One region of the Porcipelethomonas sp. genome, then DNA from elsewhere that is predicted to be linked to it. Evidence: predicted binding sites of a transcription regulator. Region 1 holds the regulator's gene; each other region holds the start of a gene.
The links. The regulator Rex, encoded in region 1, represses fermentation and respiration genes when NADH is low (regulators of the CRP and FNR family bind a similar motif). The targets are predictions, from matches to a motif close to ATTGTTAANNNNTTAACAAT.

Region 1 (4,291 bases):
AGACTTGGAATATTTGCTCTGATTTCTCATTTACCTTATACTTTCTTTCAAACAGGAAAGCTCGAAATTATAAATCAGACAAGCATAATGTTTCCGCTGTTTCTGGGTCTTGTCGCCCTGATTATCAGGGACAGTCCGAAATATGAAACTGCTGTTAAGAATATGATAATTCTGCTGATATGTCTGGCATCTATGATTGGCGACTGGGGTGGAATTGCAGTTGTATATATTTTAATTTTCGGCAGCAATTATAACCGTATTGAAAAAATCAAATATTTCTGCGCTGCAAGTGCATTTTATATTATACTGGATATTATTATGTGCGCTGCTTCAGGGCAATGGTATACCGATTTATTTAAGCTGGGAACATTCCTTGCAGTACCATTTCTGCTGAAATATAACGGTGTCAGACGGGGCGGAAAGACTTATAAGTGGTTTTTCTATTATTTCTATCCGGCACATCTTCTGTTGCTGGCTGTGATTAAATATGTTATTTTATAAAGAAGCTTTTTATAAAACTTAAAGTTTTATAGTAAAATCATTTGTATGCACAATTGATATTGACAGCAACAACTATGAACTGATTATAGTTACCGCTGATGTATATGAAAAAATACCATCCATAGCAAGAGCTAATGGACATAAAATTGAAGATTTTTAAATTAAAGGGAGGAAAAAACAATGGCAAAAATTCAGATGAAAACACCGCTGGTTGAAATGGACGGAGATGAAATGACAAGAATCCTCTGGAAGTGGATCAAGGAAATTCTTCTCGAACCTTATGTTGACCTTAATACTGAATACTATGATCTGGGTCTTGAAAACCGTGAAAAGACAAAGGATCAGGTTACATTTGACAGTGCTGAGGCTACAAAAAAATACGGTGTAGCAGTAAAATGCGCTACAATTACTCCGAATGCTGCAAGAATGCCGGAATATAATCTTACAGAAATGTGGAAGTCGCCTAACGGTACAATCAGAGCAATTCTCGACGGTACTGTTTTCAGAACTCCTATCCTCGTAAAGGGTATTACACCTTATATCCCTACATGGACAAAGCCTATTACAATTGCCCGTCATGCATACGGCGACGTTTACAAAAACACAGAAATGCAGGTCAAGGGCGGCGGAAAGGCAGAGCTTGTTTTTACAGATAAAAACGGAAACGAAACAAGACAGCTTATTCATGAATTTGAAGGGGACGGAATTATTCAGGGTCTTCACAATATTGACAAGAGTATTGAAGGCTTTGCAAAAGCATGCTTTAATTATGCTCTGGATCAGAAACAGGATATCTGGTTTGCCACAAAGGATACTATTTCCAAAAAATATGACCACAGATTCAAGGATATCTTCCAGGAAATCTTTGATAAGGAATACAAGGAAAAATTTGAGGCAGCAGGAATTGAATATTTCTATACTCTTATTGACGACGCCGTTGCAAGAGTTGTCCGTTCAAACGGCGGATATATCTGGGCATGTAAAAACTATGACGGCGATGTAATGTCTGACATGGTTTCCACTGCTTTCGGAAGCCTTGCAATGATGACCTCAGTTTTAGTTTCTCCGGACGGTATCTATGAATATGAAGCTGCTCACGGAACAGTCCAGAGACATTATTACAAATACTTAAAAGGAGAAGAAACTTCCACAAACTCAGTAGCTACAATATTTGCATGGAGCGGTGCGCTGAGAAAAAGAGGAGAGCTTGATGGAAACAAAGAGCTTTCAGACTTTGCTGACAAACTTGAAAAGGCTACGATCCAGACAATTGAAGACGGTGTTATGACAGGTGATCTTTATCTGCTTTCAAGCCTTGAAAACAAGAGAAAAGTCAACTCCAAGGAATTCCTTGAAGAAATAAACAACAGACTTTCTAAACTTATGGCATGATCATTCAGGCTTTCCGCAGCCTTTAAAAGCGGAATCCGCAGTGCATTTTTTGCATATCATAATATATAAATATATGGGAACGCAGTGCGGTAACGGAGATATAATATGTCAAAATCCTTAGTTTCATCACCGGTAATTAAACGCCTGCCCAGATATTACAGGTTTTTGGGGGAACTTGAACGGCAGGGGATTGTTCGTATATCAAGCAGAGAACTTTCCGAAATGATGGGATTAACAGCGTCCCAGATAAGACAGGATCTTAACTGTTTCGGAGGTTTCGGTCAGCAGGGATACGGATATAATGTGAAGGAACTTCATTCAGTAATTTCCAGAATTCTCGGAATTGACGCCGGAAATAAAACTATTCTTATAGGCGCCGGAAATCTCGGAAAGGCAATAGCTTCTCATATTGATTTTAACAAGCGGGGCTTCAGGCTTATTGGCATTTTTGACAGCAATCCTGAAAAATGCGGTAAAATAATTTCAAATCTGAAAATTTCAAATATGAATACAATTGAAAGCTTTTGCCGCAGTAATCACCCGGTATGTGCAGTTTTGTGCATTCCAAAAGATGCGGCAAAGGAAATTGCACCCAAGCTTATTGAACTCGGTATAAAAGGATTCTGGAATTTCAGTCACTATGACTTTGCCGTTGACAGCGGTAAAAAAATCATTGTGGAAAACGTTCACCTGACAGACAGTCTTATGACTCTTGCTTATGGTCTGAACAATACCGATGAAGAAGAAAATTAAAAACTGTTCTTACAGGAAATGTGTTCAGGTTTTACGAAAAGCCGTGTTCATATGCCTGTAAAAACAAACTATTAGTATGACGGACGTCTGAAAGCTGGCGTCCGTCAAATCTTTTTAGAAACGGAGAATCAAAATGGCACTTAGTAAACATCTGACAAATGAAATACTTGCAAAATGTACAGAATATTCCAATGACATGGAGTTGTTTCTGGAAGAACTTGTGAAAATACCAAGCGTTATGGATAAACCGGAAAAAAATATGCCTTACGGAAAAAATTCTGCAAAGGTTCTTGAAGTATTTCTGGAAAAAGCCAAGGAAATGGGTTTTAATGTCAGAAATATTGATAATTACGCCGGAGTAATTGAAACAGGAACAGGTATGCCTGAGCTTGGTATACTTTGCCATCTTGATGTAGTAGATCCCGGAACAGGCTGGACATATCCTCCCTTTGAGCTTACAAGGAAAAACGGAGTTTTGTACGGAAGAGGTACTACCGATGACAAAGGTCCTGCTGTATCTGCACTCTATGGACTGAAAGCTGCTAAGGAGCTTGTACCTCTGAAAAAAAATATAAGACTGATAGTAGGCTGTAATGAAGAAAACGGTTCGGATGACCTTGAATATTATCAGACAAAAGAAAAACTTCCGGAAAAACTTTTTACTCCCGATGGACAGTACCCGATAATTAATATAGAAAAGGGTATGATACGAGGAAAATTTACTAAAAAAATATCCGGAAAATATATCAAGAAAATTCATGGCGGAGATACAATAAATGCTGTCCCATCAAAGGCTTATGCCGTATTATCCCATGAATGCAGTGAAAAATTAAGAATTGACAGTAATTTTAAAACAGTAATTTCTGAAAATGAAATTAAAATAAATTCTTCAGGCATATCTGCTCACGCATCAACTCCGGAAGGCGGAAAAAACGCCCTGACCTCACTTATTCAGCTGCTGGGAAATGTACCCGGAGATGAATCAGCAAAAATTTTCAAAAATCTTTCAGAAATATTCCCTCCGGATGAAACCAACGGAAAACATGCAGGAGTAAAATGCAGTGATGAAAAATCCGGTGCGCTGACACTTGTTTTAAGCGTTATGGAATATGATGGAGAGTTTCTTGAGGGAATCTTTGACGTGCGTTTCCCGGTAAGTTTTACATCAGCTCAGATCAATGAAAAATTAAATGAAACTCTTGAAAAAATAGGTTTTGAGTATGAATGCATTCTCGCTTCTGAACCCCACTATGTTGATGAAAACAGCGAATTTATACAGTCCCTTTTAAGCGTTTATGAAAACATGACAGGAGAAAAAGGAAAATGCATTGCAATCGGCGGAGGCACTTACGTTCATAATACTCCCGGAGGTGTAGCATTCGGTGCAGAGTTTCCAGGAAAAGAATACAATATTCATTGTGCTGATGAATTTACAGTTTTGGAAGAAATGATACTCAATGCACAAATGACAGCCGGAGCTGCAATTGAAATCTGCAGCTGATTTAATATTCAAAAAATATTGACAAAATTTCCGTATTGGAGTATACTTTAATAGTGTAATTATGTTGTTTTTAACAACAAATCGGAGGATTTAAACGTGAAAAAAATTATTTTAACCGGTGACAGACCAACCGGAAAGCTGCAT
Region 2 (4,291 bases), on a different contig from region 1:
TATCACCGGTATTTTTTGCAAGTATTGGTCTTAAGGTTGTAATTCCTAAAATGAGTGCAAGTATAATTCTTTTTGCAGTTATACTGTTAGTTGTTGCCGTACTGACAAAGATTATCGGCTGCGGACTTGGTGCCAAGATATGCGGATTCAAGAACAAGGATTGCCTTAGAATTGGTATTGGCATGATTTCACGAGGCGAAGTAGCACTGATTGTTGCCAGCAAGGGTGAAGCAGTCGGACTGATGAATGAAAAATATTTCGGACCAATTGTAATCATGGTTGTAGTTACAACTATTATTACGCCTATTCTTCTGAAGTTTGTTTATAAGTCCAAAGACACTGACAAGGACAGTAAAGGTGAATTACAGGTTGACAAATTTACCAAGGGTACTGCTTTTGAAGAACATGAGCAGAGACTTATTAATGAAAATCAGTAATTTTGTATTAAAGAACCCGGATTGCTTATCCGGGTTCTTTATTATCATTTTAATACAGACAGTACCAAATATAAAGCTTGATTTAATATATGGATACATAAATAGATACATAAAGAAAAATCGGGTTTCACAAAATGAAACCCGATTTGTCCTGTGCGGTCACGCACCTGGCGGAGAGTCAGGGATTCGAACCCTGGGTCCCTTTTTGGGGGACACGAAATTTCGAGTTTCGCACCTTCGACCTCTCGGACAACTCTCCATAAAAAATTCATAAATACCAAAAGCTTTATTATTATATCATATGATGAAAAAAAAATCAAGTTTTTATAACAAATTTTTAGCAGCCTGATTGCAGTGCTATTGACTGTTTTCGTACTATATGGTATAATACGCATTGAAATTAATGCTCGGAGGATGAAAATGAAAGAAAAAAATAAAGAGGAAAAATCCGGGACAGCCTTTTTATGGATTGTATTAATTCTTATTTTGGTAGTTATAATAGTGTCCGGAATTAAACTTTTATCCGGACATGATGATACACAGGCTAATGCAGATCAAAATACTGTAACAGATAATAATTCTTTGACCGAATCATCGCAAACAGAGGAGTATGCTCAAACAGAGGAAACAACTGAAAAAAATTCTGTGCCTTTGACAATCAATATCAGCGATGCGGATGTTTACAGTCAGACAGCACTGCTGACAGATCTGAATGGAAATATGATATACGGAAAAAATGAAGATCTGCAGATTTATCCGGCTTCACTTACAAAAATAATGACGGTAATAGTTTCCCTTGAAAATATATATAATCTGGATGAAAATGTTATTATTCCCGGAGATATATATGAATATATAGAATATGAGGAAGCGTCAACAGCCGGATTTTCTGCATATGAAAGTGTGACTTACAGAGATCTTCTTTATGGTGCATTGCTGTCCTCCGGGGCAGAATGCTGTCTGACACTGGCTGAATATATAAGCGGTTCCGAGGATGCTTTTGTTGCACTTATGAATGAAAAAGCTGAAGAGCTGGGAATGGATGATACTCATTTTACAAATTCAGTGGGACTTCATAATTATAATCATTATTCAACTGCATCAGATATCTCAAAACTTTTGATTTATGCATTGAATAATGATGAGTTTTATGAAATTTTTACCAGTCAGAACTATTACACCGAAACGGATTATAATCCATATGGTATTACTCTGTACAGTACTATGTTTTCAGAACTTGATTCAGATGAATTTGCAGGGGGTGTCTTTTTAGGCGGAAAAACAGGCTATACCAGTGAAGCAGGGCTTTGTCTTGCTTCCTGTGCAGAAATAGACGGTGAAAAATATATTCTTGTAACTACTGGTGCTGAGGGTACTCATTATACTGATCCACTTCATATTTACGACCATGTTAATATATATGAGTCATTGGCATCAGTGATAGATCCTGATTTGGTACACAGCTATGATTATACTGAATCAACACAGCAGGATTATTATTCTGATTACTATGATCAGAACGATCAGAATTATCAGGACTATGAAGAAGATTCATATTATTATGATGATGATTATTATGAGGACAACCAGTATTATGAGGATTCGGAATATTATTATGACGGCTATTGACATATATACACTTTAATAAAATTAAAATAGCGGAGGTTTGTATGAACAAGGCAGAAAAAGCCAAGGATTTATTTAAGAAAGGGTATAACTGTTCTCAATCAGTTCTGGGGGCATTTGCTGAAGATCTGGGAATGGATTTTGACACAGCAATGAAACTTTCTTCATCATTTGGCGGAGGAATGGGAAGAATGCGTGAAGTATGCGGAGCTGTAAGCGGAATGTTTATGGCGGCAGGTTTAAAATACGGTTATTGTTCTCCTGATGACAGAACCGGCAAAACTGAACATTACAAAAGAATTCAGGAACTTGCGGAAAAATTTAAAGAAAAGAATCATTATATCGTCTGCCGTCAGCTTCTGGGAATTGATGGAAATGATACAAGCCATGTTCCATCTGAAAGAACAGCAGAATATTATAAAAAACGTCCGTGTGCTGAATTGGTGGGAGATGCTGCGGAAATACTGGAAGAATATTTTAAAAATAATGAGTGATTAGTTTTATCTTAAAACTATTTGACATTTTGCAGTAAATAATGCCTTGAATTTAAGTCGATTTCGGCAGAAAATACATACCCGAAAAGCTTGACAAAAAAATAACAATATGGTATAATGACATTGTTAAGAAATTAACAATGCATAATGAAATAAAAAATTATTTTATATTTTCAGGAGGATTGCATTATGGCTAAGAAAGAAGAAGCTCAGAAGACTGCTGAACAGCCTCAGATCGACCCGAAGGTAATGATAGACGGTCTGGTTGAAAAGGCTAAGGTTGCTCTTGACGAGTACATGAAGCTTGACCAGGAACAGATTGACGCAATTACCAAGGCGGCAGCTCTTGCAGGTCTTTCCGCACAGATGGAACTTGCAAAAATGGCTGTTGATGAAACAGGCAGAGGTATTTTTGAAGATAAGGTTACAAAAAATATTTTTTCAACAGAATATATCTGGCACTCAATTAAGTATGAGAAGACAGTTGGCGTGATTGAAGACAACGTAGACGAAGGATACGTTGAAATCGGCGAACCTGTAGGTATCGTTGCCGGCGTTACACCAGTAACAAATCCTACATCAACAACAATGTTTAAGGCAATCAGCTGCCTGAAAACCAGAAACCCGATTATTTTCGGATTCCATCCAAATGCACAGAAATGCTCTGTAAGAGCTGCTGAAATTATCAGAGATGCCGCTATTGCAGCCGGTGCTCCTGAAAATTGTATTCAGTGGATTGAACATCCTTCAATTGATGCTACAGGACTTCTTATGAATCACCCTGATGTAGCAACAATTCTCGCAACAGGCGGTCCGGGAATGGTTAAGGCTGCTTACTCAGCTGGTAAGCCGGCACTCGGCGTCGGTCCTGGCAACACACCTTGCTACATTGAAAAAACTGCTAAACTGAAACAGGCTGTTAATGATCTTATTCTTTCAAAATCATTTGATAACGGTATGATATGTGCTTCAGAACAGGCTGCTATCATTGATACAGAAATTTATGATGAAGCAGTTGCATTCATGAAGGAACATGGCTGTTACTTTGCAAAGCCTGATGAAATCCAGAAGATTCAGGATGTTGTAATCAATGTTGAAAAAATGGCGGTTCAGCCTTGGGTTGTCGGACAGTATCCATGGCAGATCGCTGAAAAGGCTGGTATCACAATCCCTAAGGAAACTAAGGTTCTTTGTGTTGAACTGGGCGGTACAAATGCTGAAAAATATCCTCTGGCACTTGAAAAGCTTTCACCTGTTCTTGCTGTTGTTAAGGCAGATACAACAGACCATGCATTTGAAATGTGTGAGGAAATGTTAAAGCACGGCGCAGGTCATACAGCTGTTATTCATTCTTCTGATGACGCACTTATTGAAAAGTACGGCGAAACAATGAAGGCAAGCCGTATAGTTGTTAACTCACCTGCATCATTCGGCGCTATCGGTGATGTTTATAATTCAATGGCTCCTTCACTGACACTTGGCTGCGGTTCTTACGGTAAAAACTCTGTATCAGAAAACGTTACAGTTAAGAATCTTATTAACAGAAAGAAAGTTGCTAAGAGGAGATTGAATATGCAGTGGTTTAAGGTTCCAGAAAAGATTTATTTTGAACCAGGCTCAGTTCAGTATCTTGCAAAGATGCCTGACATTCACAGAGCTATGGTTGTTGCTGACCCTGGTATGATTCAGTTCGGATATATTGACAGAGTAACATATCAGCTCAATAAAAATGCT
Region 3 (4,291 bases), on a different contig from region 1:
GGTAAAACCAAATTTGTCGATCCGGACGATCAGCTGGTAAAAACAGCAAAAGATCTGGGAATTTCATTTGGTGACTAATCAAAATGATTTATCAGAATTCATAAAATTTCGGTCAAAACTTTTTTTCAAACCTCAAAAAATGGACAGTCCTGTAAGAAAAGACTGCCCATTTTGATTTTATCTCGGTATTAATTTATAAACAAAAAACCGGTTCCATCCGAACCGGTTTTTACTATATATTAAAGGTCTGCAATTACTTGTTAAGTCTTGCTTCAAGATTATCAAGCTGCTTTATCAGAGCTTCAGGAATTCTGCCGCCCTTATCAGCAATATCTTCCTTGTAGTATCTGCGCATTTCAGCAATTTCCTTAAGCCAGAGATCCTTATCAACATCAAGAAGCTTATCCATAACTTCAGGTGTAACCTCGTCTTCGATACCTTCAACGTTGATGTCACCCTTCTTAGGAACATAACCAATAGCTGTTTCTTCAGCATCAACTGTACCTTCACATCTCTTTATGATCCAGTCAAGAACTCTCATATTGTCGCCGAATCCAGGCCACATGAAGTTGCCGTCTTCATCCTTCTTGAACCAGTTAACGTTAAAGATCTTAGGAGCCTTGTCGCCGAGCTTTTCGCCCATTTCAAGCCAGTGTGCCCAGTAATCGCCTACATTGTAACCGATAAACGGCTTCATAGCCATAGGATCATGTCTCAGAACGCCTACAGCACCTGTTGCAGCAGCTGTTGTTTCAGAAGAAACTGCTGAACCTACATATGTGCCGTGAGTCCAGTCAAATGACTGATATACCAGCGGAGTTGTAGAAGCACGTCTGCCGCCGAAAATAATAGCGGAAATCGGAACACCCTGAGGATTGTCAAATTCAGGAGAAATACAAGGGCAGTTCTTTGCAGGAGCTGTAAATCTTGAGTTCGGATGAGCCAGCTTCTGAGGCTTGCCGTCAGGACCCATAGCAGAAGTATACTCAGGACCGTTTACCTTAGCACCCTTCCATTCAGTTGCATTAACCGGAGGATTCTTGTCAAGACCTTCCCACCAAACAGTATTGTCATCATTGTTGATAGCAACGTTTGTGAAAATAGTATCCTTCATTGTTGAAGCAAGTGCATTATAGTTGGACTTTGCATTTGTACCCGGAGCAACACCGAAGAAACCATTTTCAGGGTTAATAGCATAAAGTCTGCCGTCTTCGCCCTGTTTCATCCATGCGATATCGTCACCGACTGTAAATACTTCATAGCCGTCCTTCTTGTAGCCTTCCGGCGGAATAAGCATTGCAAGGTTTGTTTTACCGCATGCAGACGGGAATGCAGCTGAGATATACTTAACTTCTCCGTCAGGCTTCTTAACGCCTAAGATAAGCATGTGTTCAGCCATCCAGCCTTCGTTCTTGCCCTGATAAGAAGCAATTCTCAGTGCAAAGCACTTCTTGCCGAGAAGAACGTTACCGCCGTAAGCTGAGTTGATTGACCAGATTGCATTGTCTTCAGGGAACTGAACAATGTATCTCTTTTCAGGATCAACGTCAGCCTTTGAGTGAAGACCTCTTACGAAATCGTTTGATTCATCGCCGAGGTTTTCAAAAGCCTGCTTGCCCATTCTTGTCATAATATTCATGTTAAGAACAACGTAGATAGAATCTGTAACTTCAACGCCTACCTTAGCGAGAGGTGAGCCGATAGGACCCATTGAATAAGGGATTACATACATTGTTCTGCCCTTCATAACACCGTCATACATAGGTGTGAGCATTGCTTTCATCTCATCCGGATCCATCCAGTTGTTTGTCGGACCTGCGTCTTCTTTATTCTTACAGCAGATAAATGTTCTGTCTTCAACTCTGGCAACGTCATTCGGCAGAGTTCTGTGATACAGACAGCCAGGAAGCTTTTCCTGATTAAGCTCGATCATTTCGCCTGTTGAAACAGCTTCAGCCTTTAAAGCGTCAATCTGCTCTTTGCTTCCGTCAATCCATACTACCTTATCCGGCTTTGTAAGGGCTGTCATTTCGTCAACCCATTTTAATACGTTGGGGTTCTTTGTCAGTGACATGGTTTATATCCTCCTTGATTTTTTGATTACGCAGCACTTTAAGCATGCGCATCATTCTTTGGAATAATGCAGCCTTTAAGTTACAAAATTCCCTTCATTTTTATATTATAATATTTTTTGAAATGGATGTCAATAGAATTTGTTTCAGTTTGTGAAATTAATAACAAAACATTCTTGATAAAAGTTATGGTCAGACCTTTTTAAAGACCTGACCGATTAAATGTTATATTAAAAAACTATTTTTCTGTACAGAATTCAACTTTTTCGCCTGCAAGGATCTTATTAGTAGTTCTCATAGCACACATTTTTCCGCACATAGAGCATGTATGTCTGTCCTTTGGAGGAACGCTTTCAAAGTATCTTTTTGCCTTGTCCGGGTCAATGGCATACTGGAACATTTCATCCCATTCAACACGTCTTCTGGCGTCACTCATCTTATTGTCGATATCTCTGGCATGTGGAACGCCCTTTGCGATATCAGCAGCGTGTGCTGCGATTTTGGAAGCTACGATTCCCTCTCTTACATCATCTGCATCCGGAAGTCTCAAGTGTTCCGCAGGTGTCACATAGCACAGGAAATCTGCTCCGTTAGCAGCGGCAATAGCTCCGCCTATAGCAGATGTAATATGGTCATAGCCCGGAGCGATATCAGTAACCAGAGGTCCTAATACATAGAAAGGTGCATTATGACAAATACGTTTCTGCAAAGTCATATTAGCGGCAATTTCATTCATTGCCATATGTCCCGGACCTTCAACCATTACCTGAACGTCCTTTTCCCATGCTCTTTTTGTCAGGTCACCAAGCTCAATAAGCTCGGAGATCTGTCCGGCGTCAGTACTGTCATTTATAGAACCCGGTCTTAATGCATCTCCCAGACTGATTGTAACGTCATATTCTCTGAGAATGTCAAGAACCTCATCATAATATTCATAGAAAGGATTTTCATTTCCGGTCATTTCCATCCATGCAAAAAGAAGTGAACCGCCTCTGGAAACTATATTTGTAAGTCTGCCCTGACGCTTGAAGGCTTCAACAGCTCTTTTGTTGATTCCTGCATGAATCGTCTGGAAATCTACGCCCTCTCTGGCATGTGCTTCCACTACTTTAAGGAAATCCTTTGCAGTGATTTCAAGAAGATCCTTTTCAAGATAGCCTATAGCATCATACATAGGAACAGTTCCTATCATTGCCGGAGACATAGCAACAAGCTCCTTGCGGAAAGTATTGGTCTTGCCGTAGTTGCTCAGATCCATAATGGCTTCGCATCCGAAGTCAATTGCCATTCTGACTTTTTCCATTTCCATATCATAATTCTGGCAATCTCCGGAAATACCCAGATTGACATTGATTTTTGTTCTGAGTCCTGAACCGATTCCCTCAGCACTCAGTGCCTTGTGATTGACGTTTGCCGGAATGCACACACTTCCTTCGGCAACCTTTTGTCTGAGAACCTCAGGCTCCATATATTCTTTTTCAGCAACCGTCTGCATTTCCTTTGTTATAATGCCTTTTCTGGCAGCTTCCATCTGTGTTTTATAGTTCATTTTTACCTCCTGGATTATACATATGATTTAACGGGCCTCTGCCCCTGCCTAAATTCAGTCCGTCTGCTATAGCTCCCGTAACATAATCCTTTGCTTCACTTACGCTGTCTTTAATCCCTTTTCCCTTTGCAAGATTTGCGGCAATTGCCGAAGAAAGGGTACAGCCGGTCCCATGCGTATTCGGATTATCTATACGCCTGCTTTCAAACCATTCATATCCCTTGTCAGTATAAAGCAGGTCAGCTGCGGTATCTTCCAGATGCCCGCCTTTGACAAGTACACTTCCGTTAAATTTGTCTGAAATGATTTTTGCGGCTGCAAGCATATCATCCGGTTTTTTTATACTGATTCCTGAAAGTATTTCTGCTTCCGGAACATTGGGTGTGATAACGCAGGCAACAGGGAAGATTTTCTGCACAAGTGCAGATACGGCATCCTCCTGTAACAGTCTGCATCCGCTGGTAGATACCATAACAGTATCCGCCACTATGTTCCGGGCGTTTTTACTCTTCAGAAAATCTGCTATTGCACAGATTATTTCCGCATTTGACAGCATACCGATCTTGACTGCATCCGGAAAAATATCATCAAAAACCGCTTCAAGCTGGCTCACCACAAATTCCGGCGGAATGTCATGTATGCCTTTAACTTCCATAGTATTCTGTGCAGT

Region 2: adhE (bifunctional acetaldehyde-CoA/alcohol dehydrogenase) is a predicted target of Rex. The motif match lies at 2,680-2,699, and genes of this name have one in related genera.
Region 3: ACI4WO_RS05400 (phosphoenolpyruvate carboxykinase (GTP)) is a predicted target of Rex. The motif match lies at 2,223-2,242, and genes of this name have one in related genera.

The regions. Positions count from the first base shown of each region.
Region 1 is NZ_JBJFHN010000112.1:22,612-26,902, reverse strand. It holds gene ACI4WO_RS06565 (TraX family protein) at 1-501, shown strand, start outside; gene ACI4WO_RS06560 (NADP-dependent isocitrate dehydrogenase) at 682-1,893, shown strand; gene ACI4WO_RS06555 (redox-sensing transcriptional repressor Rex) at 1,999-2,646, shown strand; gene ACI4WO_RS06550 (Sapep family Mn(2+)-dependent dipeptidase) at 2,780-4,147, shown strand; gene trpS (tryptophan--tRNA ligase) at 4,244-4,291, shown strand, end outside.
Region 2 is NZ_JBJFHN010000130.1:51,615-55,905, forward strand. It holds gene ACI4WO_RS08045 (cation:proton antiporter) at 1-437, shown strand, start outside; tRNA gene ACI4WO_RS08050 (tRNA-Ser) at 606-696, opposite strand; gene ACI4WO_RS08055 (D-alanyl-D-alanine carboxypeptidase family protein) at 858-2,066, shown strand; gene ACI4WO_RS08060 (C-GCAxxG-C-C family protein) at 2,108-2,557, shown strand; gene adhE (bifunctional acetaldehyde-CoA/alcohol dehydrogenase) at 2,747-4,291, shown strand, end outside.
Region 3 is NZ_JBJFHN010000092.1:797-5,087, reverse strand. It holds gene ACI4WO_RS05405 (6-phosphofructokinase) at 1-78, shown strand, start outside; gene ACI4WO_RS05400 (phosphoenolpyruvate carboxykinase (GTP)) at 254-2,074, opposite strand; gene thiC (phosphomethylpyrimidine synthase ThiC) at 2,311-3,621, opposite strand; gene thiD (bifunctional hydroxymethylpyrimidine kinase/phosphomethylpyrimidine kinase) at 3,611-4,291, opposite strand, start outside.